One region of the Geobacillus sp. E263 genome, then DNA from elsewhere that is predicted to be linked to it. Evidence: riboswitches for the same ligand, from Rfam matches in the RefSeq annotation. Region 1 holds a riboswitch; each other region holds the start of a gene.
The links. A riboswitch is a leader RNA that binds a small molecule or an ion and turns the genes downstream of it on or off. The one in region 1 is predicted to bind S-adenosylmethionine.

Region 1 (7,833 bases):
TTTCGGAATTGGCCGCGGTGGAATGTCCCGGACCGCTTCGGCGATGGCGCGAATATGTTCCGGGGTTGTTCCGCAACAGCCGCCGACGATGTTAATCCATCCTTTTTCAGCGAATCGTCGGATTTTTTTCGCTAACATCTCCGGTGTCTCGTGATAGCATCCTTCTTCATCCGGAAGCCCGGCGTTCGGATAGCAGCTTACAGCAGTGTTCGCCAAGGAAGCGAGCGCGCGCAAATGGTCGGTCATAAACTCGGGGCCGGTCGCGCAGTTTAATCCGACCGCGAACGGCTTCATATGCTGGACGGAGATGAAAAACGATTCAATCGTTTGTCCTGCTAATGTTGTTCCCATTGGTTCAATCGTCCCGGAAATCATAATCGGCACTTTTTTTCCGACCGCTTCAAACGCCTTGGAAATGCCGATAAAGCCGGCTTTGACGTTTAAGGTGTCTTGGCACGTTTCTAATAAAAGTAAGTCGACTCCGCCAAGCAATAGTCCACGCGCCTGTTCTTCGTAAGCGGCAACTAATTGTTCGAACGTAATGCCTCCTGTGACGGATAACGTTTTTGTCGTCGGCCCCATCGAACCAGCGACAAAGCGCGGCCATTCGGGAGTAGAGTAGGCGTCGGCGGCTTTGCGGGCAAGCTTGGCGGATTCGATATTTAACTCTAGCGCTAAATGGCCAAGATGATATTCATCTAATACAACGTTTGTCGCACCGAACGTGTTTGTTTCGATAATATCCGCTCCCGCCTGCAAATATGCTTCATGAATGCGCTCGATCACATGAGGGGCGGTGAGCGTCAAATATTCGTTGCATCCTTCGTATGCTTCTCCGCCGAAATCGTCGGCCGAGAGCTTCGCGCTTTGAATCATCGTTCCCATTGCGCCGTCAATAATTAATATTTTTTTTTCGAGCTGTTGCTCAAGTGTGATGTTACCCATGGAGTACCTTCCTTTCTTGTGCGGCTTGTTCCTTTTCATGAATGTAGCGAACGAGTTCGACGGTCATTTCATAGCGCAAAAACGGCGTAATTAAGTAGATGCCGTTAAACAAGTCAAAGGCGGCGTCAATGAGCGATTTGGCAATTGCGATTCCTTCGCGCGCAGATTGCACGGGGTTGTTCGCGCATGCCGCCATGCGGGAGCGGATTTCATCAGAAAGAGTAATTCCCGGCACTTCGTGATGAAGGAAATCGGCGTTGCGCGCGCTCACTAGCGGCATAATGCCGATGTAAATCGGCGTCTCAAGATGCTTCGTCGCTTCATACACCTCTTCGATTTGCCGCTCGGAATAAAGTGGCTGGGTGATAAAATAATGGGCGCCGCATTGAATTTTTTTCTCCAGACGCTCTACAGCCTTATCTAAATGACGGACGTTCGGGTTAAAGGCCGCGGCAATCGAGAAGTTTGTTTTTTGCCCGAGCGGTTTTCCGGAATACGAAAGCCCTTCGTTAAATTGGCGAATGAGCCGGATTAAATCAAAGGAAGATAAATCATAGACGGATGTAGCACCAGGAAAATCGCCGATTTTCGATGGGTCTCCGGTAATGGCGAGCACATCGGTGATGCCGAGCGTATGCAAGCCCATCAGGTGCGACTGCAAGCCGATTAAATTGCGGTCGCGGCATGTAATATGAATAAGCGGGCGGATGCCGAGCTGCTCTTTGACGATGGAGCCGAGCGCCATGTTGCTGATTCGTGGAGTTGCCAGCGAGTTATCGGCCAATGTCAACGCATCAATGTTCGCTTCTTTCAGCGCTTTGGCGCCTTCTAAAAATTTCGCGATCCCTAATTTTTTCGGCGGATCAAGCTCGACGATCACCGAGCGCCGCTTACGTACGATATCCTGCAGCGGCGGGGCGGCATTTGGTTCGTTTGTTTGGATAGAAATCGGAACATGACGTTGTTTAACGACTTTTTCTGTAATCGGTGTCCGATCGGTTAAGGCGTTTGCTATCGCTTCGATATGTTTCGGCGTCGTGCCGCAGCACCCGCCAATCAGGCGCACGCCTTGCTCACGGAAGGCAAGCGCTGTTTCTTTAAAATAATCGGTGTTTGTTTCATAGATAAGCCGTCCGTCGCGATAATCCGGCAAGCTTGCGTTCGGATACGCGGAAAGAAACGCTTTTTTCGGCAGCGGTACTTCCTCGAGTGAACGAATCATATGATATGGACCGAGACGGCAATTTAGACCGATGACATCGGCTCCCAACTGCTCCAAGCGCGCCAACGCTTCAGAAAGGGGAGTGCCGTCTTGCAAGACGCCGACTTCATGGAGGGAGACGTGCGCGATAATCGGCTTATCCGTTTCTTTGCGCGCGATCGCAAGAACCGTCTCTAATTCTTCTAAATCGTAATACGTCTCGAGCAACAAGCCGTCGACATCCTCATTTAACAGCACAAACAATTGCTCGCGAAACGTCCGCTTTACCTCTTCGATGGAAACGGCGCTTTTATTGATGCTCCGTAATCCGCCGATCGTTCCAAGCACATAGGCGTTATTTTTGGCCGCTTGTTTTGCCAGCCGTACCGCCGCCCGGTTAATCGATGGCACTTCATCTTCCAATCCGTAGCGGGCAAGTTTCACATAATTCGCGCCATATGTGTTTGTTTGAATCACTTCTGCGCCTGCAGCGATATATGCCTCATGAATATGAATGATGTCTTCCGGTTTTGATAAATTTAGTTCTTCAAAACATCGGTCGACGCCGTGCGAGTATAATAGCGTTCCCATCGCTCCATCGGCGATAAGGATGCGTTCTTTTAAGTCTTGCAAAAGCCCCACGCTCATTCCCCCGTTCTATGAAGATAGTAAAAGAAAAAAGCCTTCTATAAGAAGAAGACTTTTTATGTATCGTCTCTTCTTATCTTCCAGGCGTTTCGCCTGTCTGGATTTAGCACCTTGACTTCCGCCAGGTTGCTGAGAGTTCATCGGGCCAGTCCCTCCCCCTCTCTTGATAAGAAATTCGCTATGAAGTTATAGTCAAACGCTTCAACGATATAATTAATATATAATGTAAAGCATTTTCTGAAAATATTCAATATAATGGAATCGTTTTCAAGAAAATATTCTATCCTCAATAGAAAAAAGCATAATGCTTAAAAAGTAGTGTTGTTCACTATAGTGAACGTATATGATTGGAATCAATGACTAGGTAGTAGTGGCATTCATTCTCCCCGATATTGATGAAACGATGTTCCATATCAGCTTCGTAGTACATCGAATCTCCTTCTTCGAGGTCATATGACTGGGTTCCGAGCACGACCCTTAACTTACCTTTAGCTACAGATATATACTCTTTTACTCCTTTTTTATGCTTTGGAAAAATACCGGACTCTTGTTTTGGCGGAATCCGATTGAAAACAAACTCAATTCCTTTTGATGGAAAAGAAGGGGATAAAAGATGCCGCTCAAAGCCGCTCCGTTCGTCTTTATATACATATCGTTCATCTTTTCTAATGATAATGACTTCGCTTTGCTCATCTTCCCCTAATAATTGTGAAAGAGTCATATCTAACCCTTCAGCGATCTGGCAAGCTACTTGAATCGTTGGATTTTTTTCTCCTCTCTCGATTTGCGATAACATCGAACGGCTAACCCCGCAGCGCTCCGATAATGCCTGGAGTGAAAGAGATTTACGCTTTCTCGCTTCTCGCACGTTTTTTCCAAAATTCATGACTGTCTTTCACCTCTCATTATATATTACACTATAGTGGAAATTTTGTCTTGACTTATAGTTTTTCTGTAGAGAATAATATATATATCCACTATAGTGGATAAAAGGGGAGGGGGAATGTTCCATGCATGATGCGATTCATTTCTTATTAGCAGGGTTACCTATTTTATTCGCTCTTATTTGCTTGGTTTGGCTGAAAATGCCGGCGATGTACACCGCTGTCTATTCGTATGGATTGGCTTTCGTATTGGCTTTTTTTTCTTTTGATGCATCGGTGCAGGATTTGCTTCATTCCTCTATTCGCGGCATATTGTTGTCCGGTACGGTTATTTATGTATTAGTGTTTGGGCTGCTTTTATACAACTTGCTAAATGAAAGCGGAGCGATGAATATGATGTCCTACGGTTTATCACGCTTTTGCCGCTCAAAAGCAGAACAGGGGCTGCTTATTTCTGCCGCTTTAGGTCCTTTTCTAGAAGCGGTCAGCGGATTTGGCATTGCTGTGGTGATTGCTGCCCCATTATATCTTTCGCTAGGATTTTCAGCGACGAAGACAATGATGTTATCGTTATTGACGCAGTCGGCCGTGCCGTGGGGAGCGCTTGCCATCGGTACGGTCATTAATGCGGAGTTATCGGGAGTTCCTTTGCATCAATTGGGGGAGTATAGCGCGATAGTAAGTATGCCGCTTTTTCTTTTTTATGCGGTTATTATTGTGGCCATTAGCGGCGGCAAAAAGTCGATAAGACAATATTTTGATTCCATTATTATCGTTTCGTTCGTGCTGTCATTTGTGACATGGGCTTCCAGCGTGTATATATCTACCGAACTGGCGGGCGTATTGGCGGGAGGAGCTGCCTCTTTTTTGCTCATTGCCTATTGGAAACTAAAGCCGTTAATCAGCCAAAAGAGGGGCAAGGCCGCTACGACGCATGTAGTTATTGGGAGGGGAAACTTTTGGAAGGCAATGGTACCATATGCCGTTTTAACGATATATATATTCGTTTCCCATTTCTCTGCTGCATGTAAGAGAATAGTTACAAGCATCCTCGTTATTCAATGGCCGGAATATCATTTTCGGTTGGAGCTGTTGTATAGCCCAGGTTTTGCCCTGTTCCTCGCTTCGCTGACAGCGATATGGCTATATCGGCTAACTAGCGTTCAACTAAAAACCTGTGCAGGAAAAACCATCAAACAAGTATATCCCGCCGTAATAGCAACAACGGGTTTTATCGCGATGTCGAGCGTGATGGAAGGATCGGGAATGACGAATTTCCTGGCCGCCAATATTGCCGCGTTAGTAGGTTCGTGGTTTATCATCGCTTCTCCGCTCATCGGTGCGATCAGCGGATTTATGAGCGGCAGCAACAGCGCGGCTAACGCCATGTTTTCCCATTTTCAAAGCACGATGGCTGAGCAATTACATAGTCCCGCACTATTATATGCCACCGCACAAAACGTCTCCGCCTCGAACATGACCATGGCATCTCCATCGAGAATCGCTTTAGCGGCCGCCATCACGAACCAGTCTGGACAGGAAGGGCAATTTGTGCGGGACATTCTTCCGATTGCCTTTGTTGCTTTGTTGATCATTATGTCTAGTATTGTTGGGTTAGGTTTTTTCTTTGAATAATTGCTTCTAAAACTTAATGCGAAAATAGAGGAAAAGAGCATGAAAAAAGATGCTACGGGCGTTTAATGCCCGTAGCATCACGTTTTTATCGATAATTGACAAATTGCACATCAATCGGCAAGTCCGCTTCGCGAATCGCAGCGATGACCTTTTGCAAGTCATCTTTGCTTTTGCCGCTGACGCGGATTTGATCGTCCTGTACTTGGCTTTTCACTTTCAGGCCAGTGTTTTTAATGATCGTATTGATTTTTTTCGCGTTTTCTTTATCGATGCCTTGCACAAGTTTGGCGCGCTGGCGCACCGTTCCTCCAGCAGCCGGCTCAATTTTGCCGTATTGAATGTTTTTCGTCGGCACGCCTCGTCTAATGAGCTTGCCAATTAGCACGTCCTTGAGCTGTTCCAATTTAAATTCATCGTCGGAAATAAGGATGAGTTCGTCTTTGTCTAGCGAAATGTCGCTTTTGCTGCCTTTAAAGTCATAGCGGTTTTTAATTTCTTTCAGTGCGATGTTGATCGCATTGGTGACTTCCGATAAGTCGACTTTCGATACAATATCAAAGGAACTTTCTTTCGACATACACAACCTCCAGCATTTTTTATTTTATTATAGTAAAATGTGGCAAGGAACACAACAAGAAAAGGAGGGGAAGCCGAACGACGTGGAGGTGCTCTTGTGATGATGGGAAAAACTGTGTTTTATGCAGAATTGTCCATTGGAGTGGGAAATAATAAGCGTGAAAATATAGACAAAGGAAGAGATTGCAATGAAACGATTAATTCCTGGAGAAATTATGACATTAACGGTAAAACGGGAAATGCCGTTTGGCTGCTTTTTGACGAACGGCACGGAGGAAGTGATGCTGCATAAAAGAGAAGCGAATACAACGCTTGCGGTCGACGACGAGGCAACGGTATTTTTATATCATGACCACGACGGACAGCTGTGCGCTACCATGAAAATGCCGAAAATTACGAACCACAAATACGACTGGGTTGAAGTGGTCGACATCGTTCCGAAATTGGGTGTTTTTGTTGATATTGGCATTTCCAAAGATATGCTCGTGTCCATCGATGATTTGCCGCCGCTTCGCTCGCAATGGCCGAAGCGAGGGGATCAATTATATTGTTCGCTAAAAACGGATAAACGCGGACGGCTGCTTGCTAAACTAGCGGATGATGACACGATGAAACAAATCGCCGTAAAAGCGCCGGAATCAGCGTTCAATCAAAACATTCGCGGGCGCGTCTACCGCGTGATTAAGGTGGGAGCGTTTCTTATCTCTGATGTCGGCTACCTTGGATTTGTCCATGAATCCCAGTGGCGAAACGCGCCGCGCCTTGGTGAAGTGGTGGAAGGGCGGATTATCGCCGTCAAAGAGGATGGGACGGTCAATGTCTCCTTACTGCCGCGCAAGCATGAAAGCATCGACGAAGATGCGGCAGCCATTTATACGTACTTAGAAAGCCGCGGCGGGGCGATGCCATACCACGACAAAAGCGATCCCGATGATATCCAAGCGCGCTTTCATATGAGCAAGGCCGCCTTTAAACGAGCATTAGGACGATTAATGAAAGAAGACAAAGTATATCAAAAAGATGGATGGACGTATAAGAAGGAATGAAGAGGGCGAAGCCAGTCCGGCTTTGCTTTTTTTCTGCCATAAAACTTAACAAATACCAAACCGTGCCGATAAACAATAATGGACACCATGAAAAGAAGGGGACGAACCAATGAAACAGCAAAGACGTATATGGCATCTTGTTATCGCGCTATTGGCTATGTTTATGATGATGTCCGGCTGTTCGACGAAAGAAACAGCGGCAAAGAAAGACAGGATCAAAGTCGGGATTATGTTGTCAGATGTCGGACTTGGGGATCAATCGTTTAGCGATTCGGCGTTTCGCGGGTTAATGAAGGCTAGGGATGAACTTGGCATTATTTTTGATTACCGGGAATTAAAAGACACGAAAACGTATGAACAAGGGTTAAAAGAACTTGTGGAAGATGGCAATGATATCGTCATCGGTCTTGGCTTCATGGTGCAAGAGGATTTGGAAAAAGTGGCGAAACAATATCCAAAGCAGCGTTTTATTTTAGTTGACTCTGTTTCTGATTTGCCAAACGTGACATCGATTGCGTTTAAAGAAGATGAAGGAAGCTTTCTTGCCGGAGTGTTGGCGGCGCTTGTGACAAAAACAAACCGCCTCGGGTTTATCGGTGGGGCGGATGTGCCATTGATTCGTAAATTTGCGGCGGGATTCGAAAAAGGGGTTCACGCCGTGAAGCCGTCCGCCTCCGTTCACATCGAAACAATTAGAGGAGAAAGTATTGCAAAATGTGGAAAGCATCAGCGCCGTCGTCGAACAGTCGGCGGCCGGCAGTGAAGAAATTGCCGCTTCGATGGCTGAACAGCTGACAGCGTTTGAAAAAATGGTGGAGAAAGTAACGAAACTAAGACAATTGACGGATGAACTGCATGAGGTGATGGTGAAGTTTCGGATGGAATGAAATTGAACTAT
Region 2 (7,833 bases), 720 kb from region 1:
GATTTTTGAAATCGTTTTGTTTAAGCTAACGGGATGCTTTAGTTGAATAAGAAAGGACATTACATATTAGTCATATACAATATGTAATGTCCTTTTATTTACTTATATTTCTTTAATTTAGGTCTTGATAAAAAAAGCCAAGGCCTATTTTTGCTTGAAACCATTCTGTTTGCCAAGATTATATTACAAATAACAAATCTGGTTCGCTTAAATATTTTTTCAGTTCGTTTAAAGCTTTTTGCGCTAAAACGCCATCGATTAACCGATGGTCGTAGCTGAGTGATAAAGCCATCATCGAGGCGATTTCAATGGAATCATTGATGACGACAGGTTTTTTCTCCACTCTGCCGATGCCTAAAATACATGATTCTGGATGATTAATAATCGGCGTCAACTACCCAACGGCTAAAGCCGTGGGCTTGCAGCTAGCCTAATTGGCTGCCGCGTTCGGCTGGTTGACAGCAGCCCTGCGGATGTTTTCCGCAGCCACGTTGTCGGCAGGGGCAGCGTACCCACAAGCTCGACAACAAAACTGATCCCTTGACGGTCTGTTTTCTTTGGCCACATGTCCGCAAACCGGACAGGTGCGGGAAGTATTTTTTGGATGAACCAATACCACCGGCACGCCAGCGATCGCCGCTTTATACTCAATAAACTTTCTCAACTGATAAAAAGACCAAGAAGAGTGTTGACGACGCTGTTGCTTTTTAACCGTTTTCTCGGTGCGTTGGCGGATGCCCTTTAAATCTTCAAGGGCAATGCCGCATCCGAGTGCCTTTGCCTTTTCAACAATCTTCTTGCTAATGCAGTGGTTCACATCACGGGCAAATAGTTTTTCCTTCTTGGAACGCTTTTTAAGCAGGCGTTTCGCTGACTTGGTGCCTTTCTTTTGGAGTTTGGCGCGAAGTTTCGCATGGCGGCGGCGCAGCCCGTTGACCTTCGAGCCGGAAAATACCTCACCGGTGCTATCGACGGCGATATTAATGATGCCAAGGTCCACACCGATAAATCCGTTTTCGGAATTGGGCTGGCCTTCGGGAACGTCCACCACGAGCAGTAAATAAAAAATACCGTTTTGAAGGACTAAATCGGCTTGACCCCGAACACGGTTGCCGCACAGCAAACCTTGATGGTAGCGGCTAATGACCATAGGGATTTCCATTCTTCCTTGCAAGGTAAGGATGGAAGCATACTCTAACCCTTTAAAGGACAGGATTCTTTCATCATACACGATGGCACCGGTTTCTTTAAAGTTATGCAAGGTTTTTTTATCCAAACGATAGCTTTCCGACACTTTGCCGATGGCACGAACGGTCATTTGGGCAGAGAGGCCAAATTTTTCCCTGACGTCATAGTAGCAAAGCCGCTGGATTTTCGTTTTGGAAAAGGTTCTGGAGCGAAAAGCAATCTCGCTAATATAGTTGCATGCTTGGTTAAACCGTTTCATTGTTTCCAGCAGCGCATGAAACTGTTCAAGAGTTGGCATTAATTTAATCTTGAGAGTGCAGAGCATTCTTGATTCACCTACCTTTCTAAATCCAGTGTACTTACATTGAACGAAAAATTCAATATATATTGAAAATATAAACCCCGCCTTCCTCCACAGCTAAAGCAGTGGGCTTCCGGCGGATGTTCTCGTGAATGACGAACATCCTTTCTCAGCTTAAAAATCTGTGCACACTGGTTTTGGTTTCTGAAAGCGTTCATAATGAATAAAACCAGATTGCAATAGTTTATAGGAGCTCTTCTCCCACTTTACATCTAGATACTAACACACAAGATCATTCATTGATATTGCTTGGTTGTCTTTTTGGATGAACAATTCTTCATCACCTTTCTAAACGACCGTTTGTGTTAATCATATTCTAAGTCAGACCCCCCTATAAAGAAAGGTCTCCACATCAGAGACCTTTTCATTATACCGCTTTATTCGCTTGTAAGTCTGCCTTTACTTCTTTTTGTGTTTTTAATTTTGGAAAGTCAAACACAATCGCAATCATGCCACAAACTCCAATTAAGAATGGGTAGAACGAATACTGCAAAATACTTAATGGTGAAATGGAAGCAACACCTGCTGCCACAAGCATTTGCGCACCATATGGGATGAGCCCCTGGAAACAGCATGAGAAAATATCCAATATGCTGGCAGATTTACGCGGATCAATGTCATATTGATCAGCAATGTTTTTTGCAAGTGGACCAGCAATTAAAATGGAGATCGTATTGTTTGCTGTTGAAAGATTGGTTAAACTCACTAATCCCGCGATGCCGAATTGTGCCCCTTTTTTTGACTTTACATTTCTTGTTACTAATTGAAGTAAATAATCGATTCCACCGTTATGTTTAATGACTTCCACCATACCGGAAATTAAGATCGCAAGCAATGACAATTCCTGCATTCCGGCGACCCCGTCACCGATGGCTTGAATGAGGCCCATTGCACTGTAGCTTCCATCAAGAAGACCGATGATTCCTGCTAATAAAATACCGCCTGCTAACACGACTAGTACATTAACGCCCATTAATGCTGTTATTAATACACCAAGGTAAGGTAAAATTTTCATCCAATGAAAAGATTGATTCGTAATTTCCGCTTGCTCTCCAGCAGTAATGGCCCAGAATAGAACGATGGTGATGATTGCCGCTGGTAAAACAATGAAAAAGTTCACCTTAAACTTTTCTTTCATTCTTGTATTTTGTGTACGAACTGCCGCAATCGTTGTATCAGAGATAAAAGATAGGTTATCTCCAAACATAGCACCGCCAATGACAGCTGCCATAGATAATGCCAAAGAAATATCGGTTTGTTCACTAATTCCGACTCCAATCGGCGCTAACGCTACAATCGTTCCCATGGACGTTCCCATCGAAATGGAGATAAAACATCCAATGACAAATAGACCGGCTATTAATAAATTTTGCGGAACAACGGAAAGAGCTAAATTAACCGTTGATTCAACAGCCCCCATTTTTTTAGTTACTTCCGAAAATGCTCCTGCTAATAAGAAAATGATGACCATTAACATGACATCGGCATTTCCAGCCCCTTTTGTGAACACTTCCACTTTCTTCGTTAAAGACTCTTTCCGATTCATCATCAACGAAATACTTGCCGCAATCAAAATTGCTACAATGACTGGAAATTTATAAAAATCGCCTGTAACCACGCCTGCACCAATGAATAACACTAAAAAGACCACAAACGGAAATAACGCAAATAGATTGCCTTTTCTTAACTCCACTCTTTCCACCTCATTTTATGTTTTTTTGAAGGAGCTTTCCACTTAGAGAAAAGGCCTCTTCTTATCTGAACATAAGAAGAGGCCTTATACGTATCTATATAAGAAACCCTTCTTATCTTTCAAGCACAATGCTTGCTGGATTTGGCACAGCACTCGAAAACGAGTCCGCTGCCGAGACTTCTTCGGGCCAGTCCCTCCGCCTCTCTAGATAAGAAGATGAGCGGTTGTATTTCGTTATATAAAACAAATAAAAGATTACAACATATTCATCTGTTACGCAATACACCTTGAAAATGTCTTATTTTTAAAAATTTTCAACAAATATAAAATAATACTTGTGTAACATCAATAATATGCAAAAATCCCGCGGCTTTTCACCGCGGGAGAAAGGTGCCAATAGTTTATTCTGGTTTATAGATCCCATATTTCACAATCTTAAGATAATCATTAAGTTCCTTTATTAAAGACTCGGGATTATGAATAAAATCAAATTGCTTATTTTTGTAGAGAGTCAGATACTTATTCGTCAGCTGTTCAACGATAAACATCGTCATGCGGATCGCGGTATCCACGGAAATATCCTCTCTAAGTTTTTCCGTTTGGATCAGATCTTTAATATAGACATGCTTCAGCAAAAAATCTTCCTGATAAGCTTCGTAATGTTTCTTAATAATTTCTTCCATTTCCTTCTTTACTGCCACTGGAGGATTAGTAAAGGCATCCGTAATAAACTGAGTTTCTTGGAGATACTGAACCGTTAGTTTTTGTTTCAACAGGACGATTTCTTTGATCCTTTCAAAGAAATCATCAGATTGGATTTTTTCCATTTCTTCCATTGCTAGTTCCGTCAGAAAGTCCTTCACATAATTCACTAAATAAAGGTATAAGTTTTTCTTGCTCTTAAAATAATGAAAAAGGATTCCCTTGGAAATTCCCGCCCGTCTCGTAATAACATCTGTAGAGGCTTTTTCATAACCATTCTTCACAAATTCCTCGATGGCCACTTTGATGATCAAGTCTTTTTTCTCTTTAGGCTGCTTTTCAAATGCTGAATACAATTTTAACACCTCTAATTTCATTAGACTGCAATATCTTTCTTTTTATATACCATATATGAAGCGAAGATACTAATCAAAATAACCGCAGCCATAATAAAGATATACAAAGGCTCAATCTCGTTATCATTAATAATGGAGGCGGCGTCGACATATTTAAACGGGCTTATATATTTTAGGAACTCTAAGTCTTCCGATATCCCTGCCATCACATTCATAAAGTAGGCAGCTAGGACAATCCCCAGTGAGATCGAAAGGATGTTTCTTGTTTTTTTCATCATCGACGACAACATAAACGCAATTGCACCGAACGTCAAATGAAGCAATATCGTTGCGGCGATTAATAAACTAAATGTGTCTGTCGGGACATCCGGGTCTTTTGCAAATTGAAATCCAATGATGCTTGCTACGGCTGAAACTACGTTAAAAATCAAAATATTTACCAAAACGGCCAGAAGTTTTTCCGTTACGATTCGGCTTCTTGTGACAGGCTTTGATAACAAAAATTCAATCGTTTTTTCATTTTCTTCTTTGGCCAGAATATTGGATGCAAGAATTGCCGAGTATATGCTTCCTAAAAGGGTAGTCATCATATAAATTTCTATCCCGTAAAAACCCATTAAATCTCCCATATTTAGCTCATTCATTCCAAACGCTTTTTTAATCGATTCCGGATAGGCCTCAAACAGTTTGGTCATTTCTTTTTGCTGCTCGGCAAACTGAGGATAAATGCTTAATGTCAACAAAATAAGTCCGCTGAGGACGATGCTCCAAATGATCAATGATTTTAAATTCCGTTTCAATTCTCTTTTAAAAATCATTTTCGTTCCCTTCCTCACTTTTCATAGTAATGCATAAATACTTCTTCAAGAGTCGGTTCTTCGATTAATAGATCCTTGACCGGCAGAGTATTTAATTTATGCAGAAGCGCCTTCATATCCCCGCTGTAAAGCAGCGTCATTTCATTGCCGTTTACCTCTTTCTTCACTACTCCCTCCAGATTGAAGTCGATTGGTTCCGATTGGTCAAAGGTAATCGTGATATTTTTCAAATTGTTCTTCGTGAGATTTTCAATCGTTTCTACTTTAATAAGCTCCCCTTCCTTAATAATGGCGACCCGATCACACATTTTTTGCACTTCAGAAAGAATATGGGAGGAGAAAAAGATCGTTGTTCCCTTCTCTCTTTCCTCTGATTCATAAGTTTAACGATTTTGTTGAATCTCTAGGTTAGATTGGCAGTAGTACGGAAGCAGCTTCTTCTTAATTATTTTCTCAGCATATATAAAAAAAACGATTCTGTCGTTTGACAAAATCGTTGAAACGCCGCGCTTTTGGCGGCGTTTGTATTTCTTACTTTAACATATGAAACACTTGCTCAACGTCTTTATCGCCACGCCCTGAAAGATTAACGATTATAATTTGATCTTTATCCAATGTTGGTGCCAATTTTATTGCATAAGCAACCGCATGGGCGCTCTCAAGCGCTGGAATAATCCCTTCCGTTTTCGACAAAAGCTGGAATGCTTCAAGAACTTCCTCATTTGTCACCGTATAATATTCGGCACGTCCGGATACTTTCAGATGGCTATGCTCAGGGCCGATTCCTGGATAGTCAAGACCGGCGGCAATCGAATAAGTCGGCTGAGGATTTCCTTCTTCATCCAACAATACTAAGCATTTAAACCCATGAAGCACGGCCGGGACACCTTTGGTAAGTGTCGCCGCTTTTTCCGGCTCGACGCCGATCAGACGCACGCTTGGTTCATCAAGATAATGGGCAAACGCACCAATCGCGTTGCTTCCGCCGCCAACGCAAGCGATGACAACATCAGGCAAACGTCCTTCTTTTTCTAAAATTTGCCGTTTGCTTTCTTCGCTTATGACAGACTGAAAATGTTTAACGATACTTGGATACGGATGAGGTCCAACCGCTGAACCAAGCAAATAGAACGTATCCTTATAGTTTTGCACAAAGTCATTCAACGCTTCATCTACTGCATCCTTTAATCTTCCTTGTCCTTTTGATACCGGAACGACTTTTGCTCCTAAAAGCTCTATGCGAAACACGTTTAATGCCTGACGCCTTGTATCTTCCTCGCCCATGTAGATGGTGCAATCAATGCCAAACATCGCGCAAGCCGTTGCAGTGGCGACACCATGCTGTCCCGCCCCGGTTTCGGCAATTATGCGTTTCGCCCCCATTCGTTTTGCAAGCAAAATCTGTCCGATGACGTTATTAATTTTATGCGAACCTGTATGGTTCAAATCTTCGCGCTTTAGATAGATTTTCGCCCCGCCTAAACGTTCAGTGAGCCGAGCCGCAAATGTAAGCGGATTTTCACGGCCGACATACTCTTTTAAATAAAACTTAAATTCATCGTTAAACGCTGGATCATCTTTGTACTTGAGAAATTGCTCCTCCAAATAATCAAGCGCTTCCTGCAACTCTGGCGGCACGAAGCTTCCGCCAAATTCTCCGAAATAACCTCTTCTTTGCTGAACTAAACTCATCACTCATCTCTCCTCTGCTTTTCAAACTTTATAATTAGGATATTTTCTTTGCCCATAAAAGTCAATGAATTTTCTGTATTTTCTTACCGATTATTTGTTTTTTGTTTCCTCCAAGCCAGCAGGATGAACACGAAAAGAAAAGCTAGGATTCCAGTCAATACAAAATCCTGCGATGAATGGAGTATCTCGATTGGCATTAGCTTTTCATGGAAAATAAGTTTTTCAACAAATTCTTCTATTAAACTAGTTTTGTAATACGTCCCTTCTTGCCTGCTTTGTTCAAAAATTTCGTCATGTTTATCACTCAATAAAGGATTGATAAAAATCAAGATTTTCCTAAAACGCCAATATACACGCTTCTTGTGGCTTTGCAATATTCCAGCCGCCAATTTGCCCGAGAAAACCAGGGCATCCTTTCAAATCGCGCCATTTTTCTTGCGCGGCGGAAAACAAAGCTTTCTTCTCTTCCTCCACTTCACATCGAATCCATTTCAAAAGCATTGCTTTCCCCTCTTACTCTGCGTTGATCATTTCATTTTGTCGTAAACCTCATCATATTTTTTCGCCAGTTCGAAATCGAGCTTCGTGAGTCCTTTCGCTCGCCAAGACGAAATCTTTACCGTGATTAACTTATAATCAATGGAAATGAACGGATGATGGTTTGCTTCTTCCGAAATGGCCGCAATTTGCCGCACAAATTCGATTCCTTGCAAATAGTCTTGAAAGCGATACTTTTTCGCAATCCATCGCTCCTCCACCAACTTCCAACCTTCCATCTCGTGTAAAAGGGTTTGTACTTCCTCCTCTGTTAACCGCATCACCGTTTGCCTCCTTGATTTTTGTATCAAAATCGAACAACCAACCTCGCATATCAGTGTAAAAATATTACCATATATACCAAAAGCCTTCTAGCAAATTTTAGTTGATTGGAGTTAAGCAATAACGAATAAGAATGCCCTTGGAATACTCAATGTGTTCTATCTGGATTTCCAAACAAACGTTTTAGAATTATCTTAAAATTAT
Region 3 (7,833 bases), 1.4 Mb from region 1:
ATACTGAACCATTTTATAAAATGAAAGGAAAGAAGCGTATGATTTATCCGTACAAAGGAAAGTCTCCAAAGATCGCTGAATCTGCCTTCATTGCCGATTATGTCACCATTACCGGTGATGTGGTTATCGGGGAAGAAACAAGCATTTGGTTTAATACTGTTATTCGCGGAGATGTCGCTCCAACGATTATCGGCAATCGCGTCAATATCCAAGATAACTCAATTTTACATCAAAGTCCAAACAATCCGCTTATCATTGAAGATGGTGTAACCGTCGGCCATCAAGTCATTTTACATAGCGCCATCATCCGAAAAAACGCTTTAATCGGCATGGGCTCGATTATTCTCGATGGTGCGGAAATTGGCGAAGGAGCGTTTATCGGTGCCGGAAGCCTTGTCCCACAAGGAAAAAAAATTCCGCCGCACACGCTCGCATTTGGCTGTCCCGCTAAAGTCATTCGTGAATTAACTGACGAAGATGTCCGCGAGATGGAGCGAATTCGCCGCGAGTATGTGGAAAAGGGACAATACTATAAGGCGTTGCAGCTAAAACCGTGATCATCGTTCCTTATTTTCAGTAATTTAAAGTCATTCCGATCAATTAAGGAGTAGCATTATGCCTATCGTCTTGCTTCTTTTCATCATTGCTGTCGCATTGTTGATTATATTTTTCCTAACGAAAGCATTATCGAAATCAGCACTTGTTTCTCTTTTGATGTTTTGTCTTCTCGCGGCACTGTTGTTCAACCAAAAAATAGAAACAACGATCGTGCGTTTAACACAATCTTATTTAACAAAAGAAGAAGCACTGATAGAGAATGTGATTTCTTCCGCTGTTGAGAAGAAAATCAAACCTTCTGTGCTGCTTGATGTGCCAGCCATTCGCCAACTTCCCGAGTTGCCTCGCGGTTGTGAAGTCACGAGCCTGGCGATGCTTCTTGAGGATGCCGGCGTACAAGCCGACAAACTGACGCTTGCTAAACAAATAAAAAAAGATCCTACTCCGTTTCAGCGAAAAAATGGCAAAGTGTATTTTGGCCATCCAAATGATGGTTTTGTCGGGGATATGTACTCGCTTACCACGCCAGGCTTAGGTGTGTACCATAAGCCGATTAAACAGCTTGCTGAAATGTATCTGCCCGATAGAATCATTGACTTAACAGGAAGCGACTTTTCCGTGTTGCAGCAATATCTTTCGAAAGGAGTACCGATTTGGATTATTACCAACAGCACGTATAAAAAACTTCCTGAATCCGCCTTCCGTGAATGGGAAACGCCAAGAGGGCCCATTAAAATTACGTATTACGAACATTCCGTCGTTATTACGGGATACGACCAAGATTATATTTATTTCAATGACCCGCTTACAGGCGAAAAAAATAAAAAAGCACCCAGGGCCGATTTTTTAGACGCCTGGGCGCAAATGGGCAGACAGGCAATCACCTATCAACCTGATTAGATGGATAGGGGTTGTCTGTCTTTTTTATATAGATGGGAAAAATCGTACTTTCTTTCGATATACACTTGATGCCAAATCATAAATACTAGCACCGTCCAAATTTTGCGGCTATGATCCGCTTTATTGGCACAATGCTCTTCTAACAAGCGATATAACACATCTTTATGGAATAAATGATCCGTTTCACTTTCTTTGATAATTGTTTTCGCCCAATCGTGCATTTCATTTTTCAGCCAATGGCGAATCGGCACTGGGAAGCCAAGCTTTTTGCGGTGAAGAACATGATCGGGAACAATGCCCTCTGCCGCTTTGCGTAAAATGTATTTGGTTGTATTATGAGCCGTTTTCATTTCTGGCGGAATTTTTGCCGCTACTTCAAAGACCGCTTTATCTAAAAACGGAACGCGCAATTCCAAAGAATGTGCCATCGTCATTTTATCGGCTTTTAGCAAAATATCCCCGCGCAACCATGTGTGAATATCAATATATTGCATCCGATTCATCGGTGGATAATGGGTTGTCTCTTCATAAAACGGACGAGTAATCTTCGTATATTCCAACCCATGTTTGTAAGATTTCAACAAACCTTGCTTTTCTTCTTCACTATACATTTTCGCGTTCCCTATATAGCGTTCTTCCATTGGCGTTAGACCGCGCTCGATAAAGCTTTTCCCTTTCACCCCTTCTGGAAGAATGCGAGCAATGATGCGCAATACCCATTTTACCGCGCCAGGCATCCAATCAAACAGTTTTAATGACTGTGGTTCACGATAAATGTTATATCCTCCAAACAGCTCATCCGCTCCTTCTCCGGAAAGAACAACCGTTACATGCTTTCTCGCTTCACGGGCGACGAAATAAAGCGGAACAGCTGCTGGATCGGCAAGCGGATCATCCATATGCCACATAATTTTCGGCAATTCTTCCATGTACTCTTCTGGTGAAATGACGTAGCTAATGTTTTCGACACCTAATTTTTCCGCTGTTTCTTCCGCAACAGTAATTTCGCTAAACCCTTCCCATTCAAAACCAACCGAAAAAGTTTTGATGTTCGGATGAAACTGCTTCGCAATCGAAGCAATCAGCGAAGAATCGATTCCGCCCGATAAAAATGAACCAACCGGCACATCACTGCGCATATGTACGCGTACAGAATCGAATAAAACATCGCGAATTTCTTTCACAAATTCGTCTTCCGATTTCCATACAGGCTGGAACCGCGCTTTCCAATAGCGGTGTACCGTTAATTTTTCACCGACTTTCTTTTTGATATAGTGGCCCGGCTCCAATTTTTTAATCCCAGCGGACATGGTCATTGGCTCAGGCACATATTGGAATGTTAAATAGTGCTGCAGTGCATTATAATCAAGAACGTCGTTTTCCATCGCATGCAAAATGCTTTTCTTTTCCGATGCAAAAAACGTACGACCCGCTTCTTCTAAGTAGAAAAACGGCTTAATGCCGAATGGGTCGCGCGCGGCAAAAATCGTTTTTTCTTCTTTATCCCAAATGACAAACGCAAACATGCCGCGAAGCTTTTCTACCGCTTTTTCTTTTTCAGCGCTGTAAAGAGCGATAATGACTTCCGTATCCGAGTTGGTTGCAAATTCATATCCTTTTTCCACTAATTCATCCCGCAGCTCAAGGTAATTGTAAATTTCGCCATTAAAAATAATCCAATACCGCTCATTTTCGTAAGAAAGCGGCTGATGACCTGCTTCTAAATCAATGATGCTTAAGCGGCGGAACCCGAAATGGACATATTCATCAAAATAGTATCCATGATCGTCCGGACCACGATGTGTAATCATATCATTCATCTCTTCGAACGTTTTCTGCCATTGTTCGTCTGGCATTTTCGGCTCATCATGAACGCATCCGATAAACCCACACATGTTTTGTTTCACCTGTCCTCTTATATTTACCCTATTGGTTATACCATACATAATAGGAATATAGCATTTCGTTTACTCTTTTGAAACAAATTGTTGCCAATCTTTTCTGCAGAGCAGTCAAAGCAGATGCTTTTTCGTTGCGTTTGCCCTTGATTTTGCCAAAAAAAGAGAGCTACATAACGTAACTCCCTTTTCTGTTTGTTATTGCTTTGCTAACGCAAGAGCTTGCTCTTTCAATGTTTCCGCTTTATCAGTGCGCTCCCATGGAAGATCGATGTCCGTGCGTCCGAAATGGCCATAAGCCGCTGTTTGTTTATAAATTGGGCGGCGCAAATCTAACATTTTAATAATGCCAGCTGGGCGAAGATCAAAGTTGTTGCGCACCACTTCAATTAAAATATCTTCGGATACTTTTCCGGTTCCGAACGTATCAATGGAAATGGAAACCGGTCTTGCAACACCGATCGCATATGCCAACTGCACTTCACATTTATCCGCAAGTCCTGAAGCAACAATGTTTTTCGCTACATAACGCGCTGCATAGGCTGCGGAGCGGTCTACTTTTGTCGGATCTTTACCAGAAAACGCACCGCCGCCATGGCGAGCATAACCGCCATATGTGTCAACGATAATTTTCCGTCCTGTTAAGCCAGCGTCGCCTTGAGGTCCGCCGATGACGAAACGGCCTGTCGGGTTAATAAAATATTTTGTGTTTTCATCGATCAGTTCTGCTGGTACAACCGGCTTAATGACATGTTCTTTAATATCGCGCTCAATTTGTTCTTGTGTAATTTCCGGATGATGTTGCGCTGATACAACGATCGTATCAATACGCACTGGTTTTCCATTTTCATCGTATTCTACTGTTACTTGTGTTTTGCCATCTGGACGCAAATATGGCAAAATGGCTTCTTTCCGCACTTCTGACAAACGGCGTGCCAAACGATGCGCTAACGAAATCGGAAGCGGCATTAATTCTTTCGTTTCATTGCAAGCAAATCCAAACATTAACCCTTGGTCTCCAGCACCGATCGCTTCAATTTCCTCGTCAGTCATCTGACCTTCGCGGGCTTCTAACGCCTTATCGACTCCCATTGCGATATCTGGAGACTGTTCGTCAATCGATGTCAATACAGCACAAGTATCGGCATCAAAACCATATTTCGCACGAGTATAGCCAATTTCGCGAACCGTATCGCGGACGATTTTCGGGATATCTACATATGTTGATGTCGTAATTTCTCCACTTACGAGCACAAGCCCTGTTGTAACGCTCGTTTCGCATGCGACGCGAGCATTCGGATCCTTCTCTAAAATGGCATCTAAAATGGCATCGGAAATTTGGTCACAAATTTTGTCAGGATGACCTTCCGTTACAGATTCCGAAGTAAATAAACGTCTTTTTTTTGACATTCGTCAGTTTCCTCCTCTTTTCATAATCGAACGTCTAAATATTGTATTCCTGCAAACTGCAGATGATACGGTACTCATTCCCTTTTATTATAGCTTTTATATATCTTGACACATAGACATATAAAAAAACCTTTCCTGTAATTTTGAGGAAAGGTCATTGCAATCATATTGCTCCTTTCACTCTTATCGCTCAAGGACGTTGCCTTGCCACAGGTTAGCACCATTTCACACATTTCCAGTTGTGACGGTTGCTGGGTTTCATCGGGCCTGTCCCTCCACCGGCTCGGGATAAGAGTATCCGTTCAATGAGTTATCATATCGTAATTAAATAAAGAAAGTCAACAAAATTAGACAATTTTTTTATGAACAAAAATGAGAAAAATAAAAGAAAAGAAATTGTCACAAATAGTATGGACTAATAATAAAAATGTGTTATACTATTTTAAGGAGACCATTTCAATAAAAAGGAAGGTTTTGTACATGGGAGTCGCTAATATGACAAGTAAACTTACCACATTATTACAACAGCCAAATGTGTTTCATAATTTATCGGTAGCACAGCTTGTAGAAAAAGTGTTGCAACGAAATGAAGGTCGGTTGACAGCTACCGGAGCAGTTGCGGTAACGACAGGAAAATATACAGGTCGCTCTCCAAAAGATAAATACATTGTAGAAGAAGCTTCGACGAAATCAAAAATCGATTGGGGGACGACGAACCAGCCGATTTCTGAAGAAGTTTTCGAAAACTTATACAATAAGGTAATTGACTATTTAATGAAAAAAGATGAAATATTTGTTTTTAAAGGATTTGCCGGCGCTGATCCCAAATACCGCTTACCTATCCAAGTCATTAATGAATTTGCGTGGCAAAATTTATTTGCACATCAACTATTTATTCGCCCAACAGCGGAAGAACTGCAAACACACAAAGCGGAATTCACCGTTATTTGCGCACCAAACTTTAAAGCAGATCCTGCTGTTGATGGAACAAGATCGGAAACATTTATCATTATTTCTTTTGAACGGCGGATCGTGCTAATCGGTGGCACAGAATATGCTGGCGAAATGAAAAAATCGATTTTCACTGTGATGAATTATCTGCTCCCAGAACAAGGAATTTTATCGATGCATTGTTCGGCAAACGTCGGTAAAGAAGGGGATGTCGCATTATTCTTTGGTCTATCCGGCACGGGAAAAACGACGCTTTCCGCCGATCCAAACCGCCGTCTTATTGGTGATGACGAACACGGCTGGTCCAACCGCGGCATCTTTAATATCGAAGGCGGTTGCTATGCAAAATGCATCAATTTATCACGGGAAAAAGAACCGCAAATTTTTGATGCGATCGGATTCGGTGCGGTGCTCGAAAACGTTATTATCGATGAGCATACAAGACTGCCTAATTATGATGACGCTACGTTAACGGAAAATACCCGCGCTGCTTACCCTATTCAAGCGATTAGCAATATCGTTGATCCGAGCATCGCTGGTCATCCGTCGACGATTATTTTCTTAACGGCAGACGCATTCGGAGTATTGCCGCCGATTAGCAAGCTAACGCGCGAACAAGCGATGTATCATTTCTTAAGCGGCTATACGAGCAAGCTGGCGGGTACAGAACGCGGCATCACTTCTCCGCAAGCGACATTCTCTACTTGCTTTGGAGCTCCGTTTTTACCGCTTCCAGCTGTGCAATATGCGGAAATGCTCGGTAAAAAAATCGTTGAACATAACGTGCGAGTGTTCCTCGTTAACACAGGATGGACAGGTGGAGAATACGGAGTCGGCAGCCGCATAAAGCTTGCCTATACCCGTGCAATGGTGCAAGCAGCTGTCGAAGGAGAACTCGACAATGTCGAAACAGTGAAGGACCCTATTTTCGGTTTAGAAATTCCGATTCATATTCCTGGTGTACCAGATGAAGTGCTGCAGCCAAAAAATACATGGGCCGATAAGCAAGCATATGAACAAAAAGCAAAAGAACTTGCCGCAAAATTCCGGGAAAACTTTCAAAAGTTTAAACATATCGCTCCGGAAATCGAAGCGCTGGGCGGTCCAATCGTATAACTTCCAAGGAGGGAATCATTCCCTCCTTTTTTAGTTTATCGAATGCAACGAAATCAGCTCATACGTTACAATCGTCTGATTGTTGGCAAGTTCCAACTTTTTTACCACTGCTTGGCCGCTCGCTTCGCTTTGCAACGTTCTTCTCACTTCAAGCGGAATATCGATCGGATAAATACGATACCCTTCCTTTTCTAGAATAAATAGATTGTCTTTCACTCGCTTTTCCTTGCCTTTTGTCACAATGAGTGTTTGAAATTCCAGCGGCATGCCCATTGAAACACACCCCTTTTCTTTTTATCGTATCATACATTTGGTTGTCGTTTCATCCATTCCGTTAACCGACGAACTGTTTCGCGGTTATCTTTCGGTGGAAAGTAATGAGTAAAGTTTGGAAAATACCATGCCGTCACTTGTTTATTTGCCTCTTTTAGTCTTTTTTCAAGGCGATACGCGTGTTCAATCGAAACGTTTCGATCTTTCTCCCCATGAATGATTAACACAGGGGCTTGAATCTTTTCGATCTCATACAATGGGGTTCGCCACCGGTAGCGCTCTGGATATTTCGTTGGCGTTCCGCCTATTACCCGTTTCATCATTCTCCGCAAATCTTCTCGCTCCCAATATGTCAATGCAATATCAGATACTCCGCCCCAGACAACGACAGAACAAACCGCAGGCTCCAAAATCGCTGTATGAAGCGCCATCGCTCCGCCGCGAGAAAAGCCAAATACGTGAATGCGTTTTGTATTCACCCAGGGATGCTGCTGCAAAAGGCGGAAACTTGCGAGGGCGTCATACCGATCTTCCCCCACAAAATCTTCATTTCCTTCTCCCCCTTGATTTCCTCGATAAAATGGCGCCATGACAACAAATCCGTACGAAGCAAACTGTGTAATGCGAGATAGGCGCACTTGCCCGACGTTTTTAATTCCGCCGCGCAAGTATAAAAAACCATCGTATATTCCAGGTGTTTTCGGCTGGGCCAAAAAACCTTTAATTT
Region 4 (7,833 bases), 290 kb from region 1:
TGCGAGACTTTCCCATTTTAAATCTTCTTCGCTTCCTTTGCGTTTATGGCCGGTGACGAAAGCAACGCTAGAGCTGAAATCTCGATGGGTGACAGGAATACCGGCGTAAGCAGCAGCGGCAATTCCAGAAGTAATGCCAGGAACGATTTCAAACTCGATTCCATGTTTTACAAGCGCCTCTGCTTCCTCACCGCCTCTGCCAAATACGAATGGGTCGCCGCCTTTCAAACGAACGACCATTTTTCCTTTTTTGGCGTGCCGAACGAGAAAATGATTAATGGTTTCCTGCTGCATGGTATGATAACCTGGCAATTTGCCGCAAAAGATGAGTTCCGCATCTTTTTTCGCATAGGATAGCAGCTCTTCATTAATGAGGCGGTCGTATAAAATGACATCGGCTTGCTGGATGCATTTAAGACCTTTTACGGTAATCAGTTCAGGGTCGCCGGGACCCGCGCCAACTAGATATACTTTTCCCATCTTTATTTCAGCCCTTTCTCGTTTGCTTGTTTTTATGAAGAATGGCGGGGTTCGCTATATACAACGAACCCGCCGCCGCGACGAATCGGTTTTTTTTCATGTAGAGAGATATCCGTATAATCAGGAACTTTTAAAAAATGTTTTTCTAATTCCACTTCAACGAGGCGAAATGCTTGTTCATCGTCGTTTGCAGCAATTACGACATAGATGATTTCTGTTTTTGTTGTTACTTCAAATCGATAAAGAAACATGGCTGTCACCTTTTATGCTACTGTACTGAGTTGTGATAAAATACGGTCTAATTCTGTTTGCAGCGCTTCTATTCCGACGCGGTCTAAGTAAGCTAAGAACGTTTCGCCCGGCAATTTGGTTTCTTTGAAATAAGTTAATAGCTGCAAAAGTACTTCGGAAATTCGTTCCGCGTCTACTTTTCCTTTTAATTTTTGATTGTATTTGCCGCCGTTGAGCAGCGTGCCGCCGACGTAAATTTCAAACGCTTCAATCATGCCTCTGTCTTTTGTTTTTGTTTTGATCCCTTGTAGGCCGATGTCTCCAATTTGCCGTTGACCGCATGAGTTAGGACAGCCGACCATATGAATCCGTACTGGAACGTCCAGTTCCAAATGTTCGTCTAAATATGCAGCGACGCGCCGCATCCGTTCTTTCGTCTCGACGAGCGCCAAATTGCAAAATTCAGTGCCGGTACAAGAGACAGAATAGCCGGTGAATGTTTTCGGACGGATCGAAATCCGCTCGAACACTTTTTCTTGTAATACAGCGTCAACATATTTATCTGGAATATTTGGAATAATTATGTTTTGCGAATTGCAGGTGCGGACTTCGCCGTTGCCGTACTGACGAGCGATTCTTGCGATTTCGAATACTTCATCTGCGCTTAAACGGCCAACTGGGACATTAAAGCCAATGTAGTTTAATCCTTCTTGTTTTTGGCGATGAACGCCGTAGAAGTAGCCGGGGTTCCAGCCTTTTTGTACGTCTTCGCCTTTCGATGGGAGCGGCCCAGTAAGCTCCATTAATTTTTCTTTAAATTTATCGACGCCCCAGTCAGCGACAAGGAATTTGAGACGGGCGCGGTGGCGTTTTTCGCGATAGCCGTAATCACGGAAAATCGTTGTAACAGCGACAGCGACATCTTTGACGCGATCTGGCGTCACGAACACATCCAACGTTTGGGCAAGATATGGAGCAGACGATAAACCGCCGCCGACTTTCACGTGGAATCCAAGCACTTCTTTGCCGTCGATCACTTTTTTCGCCGGTGTAAACGATAAACAATGGATTTCCGCGTTAACTGTGTTGTAGACGTTTGCGCTGATCGATATTTTATATTTGCGCGGCAAGTTGGAGAAGTCTTCGTTACGTTGGAAAAACTCATATACTTCACGAACGATTTCTCTCGTGTCAAACAGTTCGTCCGGATCGATACCAGCAAGCGGGTTGCCGACGATGTTGCGGGTGATATCGCCGCAAGCTCCAGCGGTAGATAATCCAACCCGTTTTAAACGATCAAAAATATCAGGAATTTGTTCGATTCGCAGCCAATGGAATTGAACAGATTGACGGGTTGTAATGTCAAACAAACCGCGTCCGTAATCACGGGCGATGCCTGCTAACGTTTCGAGCTGCTCGTTAGATAAAATTCCGGAAGGAACACAAACGCGCATCATAAAATAGCCATCTTCTTTTGGGCGTTGCAGGTAAAGCCCTGCCCATTTGAAATAATCCCATTCTTCTTGCGGAATGGAAGAGAATCCATGCTTTGCATAATAAGGAATATCTTCAAAAATTTTTAGCCCGTCTTTTTTGAGCTTTTTTAATTCCGTTTTGTTTAAATTCGGGTTATTTGCCCATACTTTTTCGTATGCCATTTAAAATTCCCCCTTGATAAAATTTCGATCGCGCAAGTAAGCAAGCACTTGATTGGCGCATTCATCGATCGTGTAGCGATGTGTTTCAATCGTTAATTCCGGAGAGACAGGCGCTTCATACGGAGAATCAATCCCGGTAAAATCGCGAATTTCTCCGTTTCTTGCTTTTTTATACAATCCTTTTGGATCGCGTCTTTCACATTCTTCTAACGGGCATTTCACATAAATTTCGATAAACTCATCTTTTTCTACTAAATGCCGAACAAGTTCACGATCTTGAGCAAAAGGAGAAATAAATGCCGTTAAGACGAATTGCCCGCTGTCAACAAACAGCTTGGCGACTTCGCCGATACGGCGGATATTTTCGGTGCGGTCTTCTGCAGAGAAGCCAAGGTCTTTATTTAAACCGTGGCGTATGTTATCGCCGTCTAACACATAATTTTGAATGCCAAGATCAAATAATTTTTTTGACACGGCATTGGCGATCGTCGATTTGCCGGAGCCGGAAAGCCCGGTAAACCATAAAATGCAGCTATGATGCCCATTTCGTTTGCGACGATCTTCTTTTGTAATCGCGGTTTGGTGCCAAACGATGTTCGTGCTCAATTTTCTTCCTCCTTTAACGAGTAGATTGGGATACAGCTTCGCGCTGCTGCAACCCTTTCATTAATACTGCAACTACTTCCGGGCGGCTAAACGTGCTCGGCGGCACTTGGCCGTTGCGCAGCATTTCCCGCACTTTTGTGCCGGATAATACAACATGGTATTTTGAATCATGCGGGCATGTTTTCGTCGACGCCATGCCTTCGCATTTCGTGCAATAAAAGCTATGTTCGAAAAACAGCGGCGTAATGCCCAGTTCTTCCGGTGTGAAATTTAAAAAGATTTTTTGCGCATCATACGTGCCATAGTAATTGCCGACGCCGGCATGGTCGCGGCCGACGATGAAGTGGGTGCAGCCGAAGTTTTTGCGCACCATCGCATGGAAAATCGCTTCACGCGGTCCGGCGTAGCGCATCGCTGCTTGGAACACTCCTAGAAAGACACGATTTTGCGGATAGTAGTTTTCCAACAATACTTGATAGCTTTCCATGCGGATGTCTGCTGGAATATCGTCCTCTTTTGTTTCACCGACAAGCGGGTTTAAAAAGAGACCGTCGACGATTTCGAGCGCGCATTTTTGGATGTATTCATGGGCGCGATGGACAGGGTTTCTCGTTTGAAAACCGACAACGGTTTTCCAGCCAAGCTCGGCAAAACGCTTACGTGTTTCGGCCGGATCGAAGTAGAATGGAGCGAAACGCCCTTTATCAGTGCGTTTTACTAATGTAATCGGGCCGCCTACATATACATTTGGCTTTTCAAATAGTTTCCGTACGCCTGGATGTTTGAGTTCATCCGTTTTATAAACGAGAAGTGCTTCTTTTGTTTTATCAGGTTGATAGATTTCTTGAATATCAATGACTCCATAGACTTCTCCGTTGTAAACGAGTTTGGCCGTTTCGCCGACGGAAAGCTCTTTTGCTTTTTCTTTTGTTACAGCAAGTGTAATGGGAATGCTCCATACGGTACCGTCGGTTAAGCGCATCGTTTCAACGACAGAGTCATAATCGTCTTTGGTCAAAAATCCAGTAAGCGGACTGTAAGCTCCCGTTCCGATCAGTTCTAAATCACTTAATTCGGCATTTGTCAGCTCAATTTCTTTTGTCAGTGCATCCAATGGGTAGTCAGGATTCCATCGATTGATTAATGTACCTCCGTGTGGAATGCTTAAGCTCATTGTTCATAACCCCCTGGAATTAGTATTTCATATAGGAAAACTATGATTTATGATTAAATGCCACCGCCGTTTTCATGCAACGATCGTTTTTCTTCCGTTATGGTTTTTTTCAGGCTAATGATGCCAAGGGTGGCAAGACAAACGCTGCAAATAGCTATGATCGTGTAAAGATCGCTATCAAGAAGCAGCTTGACAAGGCTGTAGGAAATGACTAGCGAAAAAATCGGCGATACGAACCAAACTTTTAAAAGCTGAATAACGATTCGTTTTTGCCAAATGTAAAAACCGTTTTTCGCCGTCCCGATGCCGATAATTGCTGATGTTGTAATTTGCGTTAATGGCACCGGCAGTCCGAAAATGGACGAAACAATGACAAGTATCGCTCCAGTGCCGGAGATAGCACTGCCTTCAAACGGAGAAAAGTTCGTAATTTTTTTCCCGTTTGTTTCTAAGACTCGTCTTCCCAGTAAAATCGCGCCAAGAGCAACAAACAGCCCGCCGAAAACAGTCGCGTATGAAACGGAAATCAAACCGGCACCGACAAGCGGTCCGACTGCGTTAGCAACGTTGTTCATTCCGGCGGAGAACGCTTCAAAAAAGCCAGTAATAATGAGAAGCGTCATAAACGTTTTTTGCCATGTGCCTTGTTCTAATTGTGGATATTTTTGCTTTAGCGTTAAAAACCACTTACCGATAAAAAACGTGAAAACAAAGGCAATAATCGGAATAATGATCCATATAGAAACAATAAACACCAATTGATGAAAGTATACTGCTTGATAAGCGATGCCGACGCCGACAACGGACCCGACTGTAATTTCACTTGTGGATAGCGGAATGCCCATGATGTTGGCAGCAAATAGTGAAATGGCCGCTGCTGTCAAAATGATGACGACAATTTGAATCGTCAATATAGATGATGGCACGATTCCTGATCCGATCGTTTTGACAACTTCGCCGCCGCCTAGACTGCCAAGAAAAACTCCTAACCCGCAAAGAAGAAGAGCTGTTGATTTACGTTGGATAGCGCCTGATCCGTAAGCAACTCCCATCGCAGCGGCAGCTCCGCTTGCTCCGATATTCATCGCAAAGAAGAAGGAAACAATAAAAGCAACTGCTAGGAGCATCATCATGCCTCTCCTTATGTGATGTGAAGCCCGCACTCTGTTTTCCCGTGACCGACCCATCTGCCGGAGCGTAAATCATTTGGATCGAGTGCAGGGGACGTACAAGGTTCACAACCAATGCTTGGATAGCCGCGATCGTGAAGTACATTGTACGGAAGATGATGTTTGTATACATAATTCCATACATCTTTCCATGTCCAATGAATAAGCGGGCATATTTTAATCGATTGGAATTTGTCATCTTTATTGATATATTCGACATGGCTGCGTGTTGGCGATTGTTCGCGGCGCAATCCGGAAATCCAAGCGGTTACCCCTGTTAATACTTCGCGCAGCGGAATGACTTTTCGCAATTCACAACATTTATTTGGGTTGTGTTTCCATAATTCATTCCCGAACTGTTGCGCTTGTTCTTCTAGTGATAAACTTGGTTTTTTCATCACGATGCGGAGGAAAGGATATTTTTCTTTTACTTTTTCGATCGTTTCATACGTTTCGCGAAAGTGGAGCCCTGTGTCAAGAAACACGATTTCCGCATCTCGTTTCACTTTCGAAATTAAGTCAATCAAAACAATCCCTTCAATTCCAAAGCTGCAGGCATAAACAACATCATCTTTATATTCGTCGTATGCCCAAGTAAGAACATCAAGCGCTCCTTTTGTTTCATTGTCGTGAGGGAATGAAGGTTTTTCTTGCTCCCATGTGTGATAAGTCAGCATATTGCTCCTCCTTTAAAAATCCTATAAAGTAAAGCGGATTAATCGGCTATATAGTTATAAAAATAAACGACTATTTTCTGTAATGGCGCTATGTCCAGTCATAAAAAACGCTCCCCATTTTGGAAAGAGCGAAAAGGTCGCACACTCACCCTATCTTCCAAAATGGCACCCATTTTGCTGGAATTAGCACCTTACTTTTTCATGAAGCAGGTTGCCGGAGTTCATCGGGCCAGTTCCCTCCCTCACTCTCGATAAGTTTGATGTAATTGATTAAAATTTTAACATAATTCACACAAAAGTCAATCCTAGTTTTTCGATAGGAATTAATTTTTTGCTGATATAACACAGTAGAGGAATAAAGAAATCAGGAAAGAAAAGGGCGGTTTGTTGTCCGACCTTTTCCATGCATGTCAACCGGATAATAGGGAATTATGCAAAACAGAGGATGCAGAAACGCGGATCGGCAATGTTACTTCGACGGTTGTTCCTTTATTCTCTTCACTCATAATCGACATCGTTCCACCGTGGTCTTCGATAATTTTTTTACTGATCATTATTCCGAGGCCAGTACCTTTTTCTTTTGTTGTAAAGAACGGTTTTCCTATTTTTTCTAGCTGTTCTTTTGGAATTCCGCAGCCTTCGTCGATAAAGCGGATAAGAACGGAATATTCATCCTTTTTTTGTGCCTCAATAAAAATATGTCCACCGCTTTTCATCGCTTCCATTGCATTTTTTAAGAAATTAATAAATACTTGCTTTAATCCGTTTTCGTCACATTCAATGAGAGGAAGAGATGGATCAATTTTTGTAATAATTTGGATGTTATGCAAAATACCTTGTGTTTCTAATAAAGTGGTGACATGTTGAAGCAAAACGCCAATATCACTTTTTGTAAATTTGGTTGCTTGTGGTTTTGCCAACACTAATAGTTCGCCTAAAATAAGTTCAATGCGCTGAATTTCTGATTCAATAATGTGAAGGTAAGGTTTTTTCACGTCAAGTTCGAATTGCAATAGTTGTATAAATCCTTTTATGGCTGTAAGCGGATTGCGAATTTCATGGGCGATCCCAGCCGCTAGCTGGCCGGCAACTGAGAGCTTTTCCGATGTTCGAATGAATTCTTCTGTTTTTTTCAGTTCGGTAATATCGGTGAATGTCAATACCGCATCAACGACGGCTCCATTTTCCAAAACAGGCGTTACCGTATAGGAAACGGGGAAATGGGTACCATCTTTTTTCCAAAAAATATCTTCACTAATATGATATGTTTTCCCATCTTGAATGGCGAGATCAATTGGGCATTCATCAATAGAGTAAGGAGTTCCATCTTTTTTCGTATGGTGAATGATATCATGCGATGCTTTTCCAATGGCTTCTTCCGCTTTATATCCCGTCATTCGTTCTGCAGCTGGATTCCAGAAAACGATATTTCCATGTTTATCAATCCCACAAACTCCTTCAGCAATAGAATTTAATATGAGTGTATGTTTATGATATAAGTTTTCCAGCTCTTTTCGGTAGCGATTGAGTTCCGTCATATTTTGGCCAATCACATAAATTCCTTTCAAGCGATTTCCATGAATTATTGGAATGGTTTTAAAATGCATGTCAATAATTTTTCCATTTTTATGCTTTACTTGTAAATCATATTCACAACTTTCTCCTTTTAATGTTCGTTCAAATTTTTTTTTTGCTTTTTCAATTTGGTCTGGGGCGATAAACTGAGTAAAATGTTTGCCAATATATTCGCGTGGTTTGTATCCAAGCATTTTTCTTACTTCAGGGTTGCCGGATATAAGTAGCCCATTTATGTCTAGCAGAAGAATCACATCAGGGTA

Region 2: linked by a shared signal. The riboswitch ahead of FNL97_RS10245 (Na+/H+ antiporter NhaC family protein) and the one ahead of FNL97_RS13875 (bifunctional homocysteine S-methyltransferase/methylenetetrahydrofolate reductase) in region 1 are both predicted to bind S-adenosylmethionine.
Region 3: linked by a shared signal. The riboswitch ahead of metK (methionine adenosyltransferase) and the one ahead of FNL97_RS13875 (bifunctional homocysteine S-methyltransferase/methylenetetrahydrofolate reductase) in region 1 are both predicted to bind S-adenosylmethionine.
Region 4: linked by a shared signal. The riboswitch ahead of FNL97_RS15370 (phosphoadenylyl-sulfate reductase) and the one ahead of FNL97_RS13875 (bifunctional homocysteine S-methyltransferase/methylenetetrahydrofolate reductase) in region 1 are both predicted to bind S-adenosylmethionine.

What each region holds. Positions count from the first base shown of each region.
Region 1 is NZ_CP041632.1:2,699,204-2,707,036, reverse strand. It holds gene metH (methionine synthase) at 1-945, opposite strand, end outside; gene FNL97_RS13875 (bifunctional homocysteine S-methyltransferase/methylenetetrahydrofolate reductase) at 938-2,788, opposite strand; SAM riboswitch class I at 2,865-2,967, opposite strand; gene FNL97_RS13870 (helix-turn-helix domain-containing protein) at 3,123-3,680, opposite strand; gene FNL97_RS13865 (L-lactate permease) at 3,805-5,313, shown strand; gene FNL97_RS13860 (YajQ family cyclic di-GMP-binding protein) at 5,399-5,890, opposite strand; gene FNL97_RS13855 (CvfB family protein) at 6,078-6,935, shown strand; partial or broken gene FNL97_RS13850 (BMP family lipoprotein) at 7,093-7,614, shown strand; gene FNL97_RS13845 (hypothetical protein) at 7,652-7,822, shown strand.
Region 2 is NZ_CP041632.1:1,978,722-1,986,554, forward strand. It holds gene FNL97_RS10230 (DUF3888 domain-containing protein) at 1-2, shown strand, start outside; partial or broken gene FNL97_RS10235 (2-oxo acid dehydrogenase subunit E2) at 179-391, opposite strand; gene FNL97_RS10240 (RNA-guided endonuclease InsQ/TnpB family protein) at 431-1,513, opposite strand; gene FNL97_RS10245 (Na+/H+ antiporter NhaC family protein) at 1,917-3,242, opposite strand; SAM riboswitch class I at 3,352-3,457, opposite strand; gene FNL97_RS10250 (TetR/AcrR family transcriptional regulator) at 3,644-4,321, opposite strand; gene FNL97_RS10255 (DUF2705 family protein) at 4,321-5,118, opposite strand; partial or broken gene FNL97_RS10260 (ATP-binding protein DrrA1-3 family domain-containing protein) at 5,133-5,489, opposite strand; gene trpB (tryptophan synthase subunit beta) at 5,650-6,810, opposite strand; gene FNL97_RS10270 (DUF4937 domain-containing protein) at 7,147-7,311, opposite strand; gene FNL97_RS10275 (4a-hydroxytetrahydrobiopterin dehydratase) at 7,338-7,628, opposite strand.
Region 3 is NZ_CP041632.1:669,986-677,818, reverse strand. It holds gene FNL97_RS03490 (gamma carbonic anhydrase) at 39-557, shown strand; gene FNL97_RS03485 (C39 family peptidase) at 616-1,458, shown strand; gene asnB (asparagine synthase (glutamine-hydrolyzing)) at 1,455-3,353, opposite strand; gene metK (methionine adenosyltransferase) at 3,555-4,766, opposite strand; SAM riboswitch class I at 4,947-5,061, opposite strand; gene pckA (phosphoenolpyruvate carboxykinase (ATP)) at 5,247-6,833, shown strand; gene FNL97_RS03465 (DUF2584 domain-containing protein) at 6,864-7,106, opposite strand; gene FNL97_RS03460 (alpha/beta hydrolase family protein) at 7,136-7,833, opposite strand, start outside.
Region 4 is NZ_CP041632.1:2,984,454-2,992,286, reverse strand. It holds gene cobA (uroporphyrinogen-III C-methyltransferase) at 1-480, opposite strand, end outside; gene FNL97_RS15395 (DUF3906 family protein) at 513-731, opposite strand; gene FNL97_RS15390 (nitrite/sulfite reductase) at 744-2,369, opposite strand; gene cysC (adenylyl-sulfate kinase) at 2,370-2,975, opposite strand; gene sat (sulfate adenylyltransferase) at 2,989-4,149, opposite strand; gene cysP (sulfate permease) at 4,203-5,276, opposite strand; gene FNL97_RS15370 (phosphoadenylyl-sulfate reductase) at 5,291-5,995, opposite strand; SAM riboswitch class I at 6,143-6,253, opposite strand; gene FNL97_RS15365 (PAS domain-containing sensor histidine kinase) at 6,406-7,833, opposite strand, start outside.